Regions from separate parts of the Enterobacter ludwigii genome, predicted to be linked through region 1. Evidence: predicted binding sites of a transcription regulator. Region 1 holds the regulator's gene; the other holds the start of a gene.
The links. The regulator PurR, encoded in region 1, represses purine synthesis genes. The targets are predictions, from matches to a motif close to CANGCAAACGTTTGCNTG.
Positions count from the first base shown of each region.

Region 2: the regulator PurR is predicted to act here: its motif matches at 1,396-1,413, upstream of purH (bifunctional phosphoribosylaminoimidazolecarboxamide formyltransferase/IMP cyclohydrolase).

Region 1 covers NZ_CP017279.1:1,211,056-1,214,189, reverse strand. Annotated here, with positions in the region: gene BH714_RS05810 (MFS transporter) at 1-287, opposite strand, end outside; gene cydH (cytochrome bd-I oxidase subunit CydH) at 451-540, opposite strand; gene purR (HTH-type transcriptional repressor PurR) at 838-1,863, shown strand; gene punR (DNA-binding transcriptional activator PunR) at 1,880-2,791, opposite strand; gene punC (purine nucleoside transporter PunC) at 2,906-3,134, shown strand, end outside.
Region 2 covers NZ_CP017279.1:3,468,520-3,471,653, forward strand. Annotated here, with positions in the region: gene purH (bifunctional phosphoribosylaminoimidazolecarboxamide formyltransferase/IMP cyclohydrolase) at 1-1,288, opposite strand, end outside; rRNA gene BH714_RS16325 (16S ribosomal RNA) at 1,852-3,134, shown strand, end outside.

The DNA of each region.
Region 1 (3,134 bases):
AGGGTGGTGTAATCCGGCGCAATCGCGGAGAGCACGTTGCCCAGCGTAAATATCGCCATCAGGAAAATCAGCGCATTGCGGCGCGCGCGGTGTGAAAGCAGAAGCGTCATGAGCGGTGCCCCCACCATCACGCCAATGGCGTAGGCGCTGATGAGCATCCCGGCCGCCGGGATAGAAACATCCACGCCCCGGGCGATAACAGGCAGTAACCCCATCGGGGAGAATTCAGTGGTGCCAATCCCAAAAGCGCCAATCGCCAGGGCAAGCAGGGGAAAATTGATTTTCATGCGTCAACTCCGGATGCCGTGTCATGTCGTGACACAGAACAAAGAAGCCGAAAGCATGACATCAATCACAAAAAATGAGAAGTTAACAAATTGGCAAAAGATTTTTGCCGCAGGCGTAACAATCAGGAAAACTGAGAGGGAGAGAGCTCTCCCTCCGTGTAAATCAGTGCAATGCAGCCGTCAGACCCGCCGCAACAATCAGAGCCAGTACAATAACGGTGGTCACCAGCGAAAACTTCAGATCGTAGCTCATCAATTTTTCTCCTTTTAATCTCCCCACGAAAAGTGAGCCTGCTCATTTTTACACAGTTTAGTTCAAAAATCTTCCTGGATTTAAACTGATAACCACTTTAGCTCTTCCCCTTTTCATCAAGATAGGACAAAATTCCACGCTAAATTTATTAGCGTACCGGCCATTGACCCCCTCCTGACGTCCTGTGTCGTTTTCCCGGCGTGCCGCAATTCAAGATTGCGTGATAAGGGTGAGAGAAGGCAAACGTTTACCTTCAAGTTTTTCAGGAGTTTAGGATATGGTCTGGAGTGACATTTAATGGCAACAATTAAAGACGTAGCAAAACGCGCAAACGTTTCCACTACAACCGTATCACATGTAATTAACAAAACCCGCTTTGTGGCGGAAGAGACGCGCAACGCCGTCTGGGCGGCAATCAAAGAATTACACTATTCACCGAGTGCGGTGGCGCGCAGCCTCAAAGTTAATCACACCAAATCCATTGGTTTGCTGGCAACCAGCAGTGAAGCGGCCTATTTTGCCGAGATCATTGAAGCGGTCGAGAAAAACTGCTTCCAGAAAGGCTATACCCTGATTCTGGGCAACGCGTGGAACAGCATTGAAAAACAGCGCGCTTATCTCTCCATGATGGCGCAAAAGCGTGTGGATGGCCTGCTGGTGATGTGTTCAGAGTATCCGGAGTCCGTGCTTTCCATGCTGGAAGAGTACCGCCATATTCCTATGGTGGTCATGGACTGGGGCGAAGCACGTGCAGACTTCACCGACTCCGTCATCGATAACGCGTTTGAAGGCGGCTATATGGCAGGCCGTTATCTGATTGAACGCGGTCACCGTGAGATTGGTGTGATCCCGGGTCCACTGGAGCGCAACACCGGTGCCGGACGTCTGGCCGGGTTTATGAAAGCCATGGAAGAGGCGCTGATTACCGTGCCGGAAAACTGGATCGTGCAGGGTGACTTTGAACCGGAATCCGGTTACCGCGCAATGCAGCAGATTGTCTCACAGTCGCATCGCCCGACAGCCGTTTTCTGTGGCGGTGACATTATGGCGATGGGAGCTCTCTGTGCCGCCGATGAACTGGGTCTGCGCGTGCCGCAGGACATTTCCGTGATCGGGTATGACAACGTGCGCAACGCGCGCTTCTTTACCCCGGCGCTGACCACCATCCACCAGCCAAAAGACTCGCTGGGTGAAACGGCCTTCAATATGCTGATGGACAGGATCGTCAACAAGCGTGAAGAGTCTCAGTCCATTGAAGTTCACCCGCGTCTTATCGAACGCCGTTCCGTTGCGGATGGTCCGTTCCGCGACTATCGTCGTTAATCTTTTACGGGGCCAGTTATACTGGCTCCCGTAGCCATTCCCGGTTAAGCGTCTCACTGTCTCCCAGGTAATCCAGCAGCCAGGCCATTGCGGGCGACACATCATTTTGTTGCCAGGTGAGGCAACAGGCCGCATCCGGAAAAGGATTTTCCAGCGTCAGTTCAACCCATTCACCGGTGTCGATTCGGGGCCGCGCAAAATGGCCAGGGACCATGGCAACGCACAGCCCTGCGCTGAGGCATGTTGCTGAGGATTCCCAGTCCGGCGCAACCACCCGTCGCTGGTTATCCAGCAGCCAGGTAATGCGTTTGGGCAACGAACGCGAGGTATCTTCCAGCACCAGCGAGGGCCAGTTACGGAGCGTTTCGTCGCTGAGCGGCCCGTCCAGGTCAGCCAGCGGATGATCGCTTGCCACCACACATTTCCAGCTGAGCATGCCCATGTCGCGAAAGGCAAAGCGTCCTCCAACCGGAATCGCCTGCGTGGCACCGATCGCCATCTCTGCCCTGCCATCTGCCAGCGCATCCCATACGCCGTTAAACACTTCCTGGGATACCCGCAATTCGACATCCGAGAAATGGCGATAGAAATCGACAATCATTTGCCGGGTACGTTCCGGTTTTACGATGTTATCCACGGCAATGGAAAGATGTCCTCGCCAGCCGTTAGCGATCTGCTGACACTGTTCGCGGGTGATCTGCATTTTTTTGATAACAGAACGCCCTTCTTTCAAAAACCATGCCCCGGCGGGCGTTAATTCCACATCACGGTGACGCCGTTCAAACAGCGGAACAGCCAGCCATTCCTCAAGCTGACGCACCGTATAGCTGATTGCTGAGGGGACGCGGTGCAACTCCTGCGCTGCACCGCTAAAGCTGCCGTTGCGCGCAACAGCATCGACCACTTCAAGAGAATAATCTGACCACATTTTCTGCCTGCAAAAATTTTGAATGCACTCGCCAAATATTAGCGTTTCACAACCTGCTTTGCACTCCCTACACTCTGCGCAAACATAGACCTGCCTCCCTCAGGAGAAAAAACAATGCAACCCAGGAAAGGATTTTTAGTCTGGCTCGGTGGTTTAAGCGTGCTGGGCTTTTTAGCCACTGATATGTACCTGCCTGCCTTCGCCGCAATGCAGGAAGATTTACAGACCCCGGCGGCAGCCATCAGCGCCAGCCTGAGCTTATTCCTCGCGGGCTTTGCCTTCGCGCAGCTGCTCTGGGGGCCTCTCTCTGACCGCTTTGGCCGTAAACCGGTGCTGTTGCTGG
Region 2 (3,134 bases), 2.3 Mb from region 1:
TGGATTTCACGAACTTCGCAACCTTCCAGCAGAACAGCGCGTCACGCAGTTCCTGCTCGGTAGGCTGGCGTTTCGTCACGACGCGCAGATCGCCCGCGGTGACCATGCCCAGATCGCGATCCTGAACCAGCAGACCGCCGTTCACGCGTTTGAAGTCCAGACCCGGTACGCGCTCAGCCCACTGGCCGCACACCAGTACGCGCACGTTCTGTTTTGCCGCGGTGATTTTCAGGGCTTCGTCGGATGCAGAAGGAGCGATGATCACTTCGACAAACTGACGGGAGATGATGGCCTGTGCTGTGTCAGCGTCCAGCTCGCGGTTGAAGGCGATAATGCCGCCGAATGCAGAGGTTGGGTCGGTTTTATACGCGCGATCATAGGCGTCGAGAATGGAGGTGCTTACCGCTACGCCACATGGGTTCGCGTGCTTCACGATTACGCAGGCGGGTTCACTGAACGCTTTCACGCACTCGAGCGCTGCATCGGTGTCAGCGATGTTGTTATAGGAGAGTGCCTTGCCCTGAACCTGCTGTGCGGTCGCAACAGAGGCTTCTTTTACCTCTTCTTCTATATAGAAGGCAGCCTGCTGGTGGCTGTTCTCACCGTAACGCATATCCTGCTTCTTAATGAAGTTCAGGTTCAGCGTACGCGGGAAGCGGCCGGAAGGTTCAGTGCTTTCGCCATGATAAGCAGGCACCAGGCTACCGAAGTAGTTGGCGATCATGCTGTCGTACGCGGCGGTGTGCTCGAATGCTTTGATGGCGAGGTCGAAACGCGTCTCCAGCGTCAGCGACCCTTCGTTGGCATCCATCTCATTAATAATGGTGTTGTAGTCGCTGCTCTTCACCACGATGGCAACATCTTTATGGTTCTTAGCCGCTGAGCGCACCATGGTTGGGCCGCCGATATCAATGTTTTCGACGGCGTCTTCCAGAGAGCAGCCTTCGCGGGCAACGGTCTGTGCGAACGGGTAGAGGTTAACGACGACCATGTCGATTGGCGCGATATCATGCTTTTCCATAATGCCGTCGTCCTGGCCGCGACGACCAAGAATACCGCCGTGGACCTTCGGGTGCAGGGTCTTGACGCGTCCATCCATCATTTCCGGAAAACCGGTGTAATCGGACACTTCGGTTACCGGCAGACCTTTCTCTGCTAACAGGCGAGCGGTACCACCTGTAGAAAGCAGCTCCACACCGCGTGCAGAAAGTGCCTGAGCGAATTCGACGATACCGGCTTTATCAGAAACACTGAGCAGAGCGCGGCGGACTGGACGACGTTGTTGCATGGTAAATCCCCTGGATTTCACGATTACAGAGAGCGTTAGATGAATTTTCCAGCGAAAAACTCATCTAACACACCTGACGAGGCATCCTTGTTAAGCGCGAGCATTTTAACGAAAACGTTTGCGCAACGCTCGCGAATTTTCACTTTTTCGCATCCCTGTGGATAAGTCTGTGTGTAAAAGGGTATAAGGCGGGGTTTTGCTGGGGAATGCAGCAGTCAGTCATTTTTCTGTCATTTAGCGGTTGCGGCCTGCAGAGAACTCCCTATAATGCGCCTCCATCGACACGGCGGATGTGAATCACTTCACAGATAACCCGGTCGGTTGAAGAGAAAAAATCCTGAACTTCAGGGTTGACTCTGAAAGAGGAAAGCGTAATATACGCCACCTCGCGACGGTGAGCTGTAAGCCGCGTCGCAACTGCTCTTTAACAATTTATCAGACAATCTGTGTGGGCACTCAAAGTGACATGGATTCTTAATGTCTTCGGACACTAAATGAATACCAAAGTCTCTGAGTGAACATACGTAATTCATTACGAAGTTTAATTCACGAGCATCAAACTTAAATTGAAGAGTTTGATCATGGCTCAGATTGAACGCTGGCGGCAGGCCTAACACATGCAAGTCGAACGGTAGCACAGAGAGCTTGCTCTCGGGTGACGAGTGGCGGACGGGTGAGTAATGTCTGGGAAACTGCCTGATGGAGGGGGATAACTACTGGAAACGGTAGCTAATACCGCATAACGTCGCAAGACCAAAGAGGGGGACCTTCGGGCCTCTTGCCATCAGATGTGCCCAGATGGGATTAGCTAGTAGGTGGGGTAACGGCTCACCTAGGCGACGATCCCTAGCTGGTCTGAGAGGATGACCAGCCACACTGGAACTGAGACACGGTCCAGACTCCTACGGGAGGCAGCAGTGGGGAATATTGCACAATGGGCGCAAGCCTGATGCAGCCATGCCGCGTGTATGAAGAAGGCCTTCGGGTTGTAAAGTACTTTCAGCGGGGAGGAAGGTGTTGTGGTTAATAACCGCAGCAATTGACGTTACCCGCAGAAGAAGCACCGGCTAACTCCGTGCCAGCAGCCGCGGTAATACGGAGGGTGCAAGCGTTAATCGGAATTACTGGGCGTAAAGCGCACGCAGGCGGTCTGTCAAGTCGGATGTGAAATCCCCGGGCTCAACCTGGGAACTGCATTCGAAACTGGCAGGCTAGAGTCTTGTAGAGGGGGGTAGAATTCCAGGTGTAGCGGTGAAATGCGTAGAGATCTGGAGGAATACCGGTGGCGAAGGCGGCCCCCTGGACAAAGACTGACGCTCAGGTGCGAAAGCGTGGGGAGCAAACAGGATTAGATACCCTGGTAGTCCACGCCGTAAACGATGTCGACTTGGAGGTTGTGCCCTTGAGGCGTGGCTTCCGGAGCTAACGCGTTAAGTCGACCGCCTGGGGAGTACGGCCGCAAGGTTAAAACTCAAATGAATTGACGGGGGCCCGCACAAGCGGTGGAGCATGTGGTTTAATTCGATGCAACGCGAAGAACCTTACCTACTCTTGACATCCAGAGAACTTAGCAGAGATGCTTTGGTGCCTTCGGGAACTCTGAGACAGGTGCTGCATGGCTGTCGTCAGCTCGTGTTGTGAAATGTTGGGTTAAGTCCCGCAACGAGCGCAACCCTTATCCTTTGTTGCCAGCGGTCCGGCCGGGAACTCAAAGGAGACTGCCAGTGATAAACTGGAGGAAGGTGGGGATGACGTCAAGTCATCATGGCCCTTACGAGTAGGGCTACACACGTGCTACAATGGCGCATACAAAGAGAAGCGAACTCGCGAGAGCAAGCGGATCTCA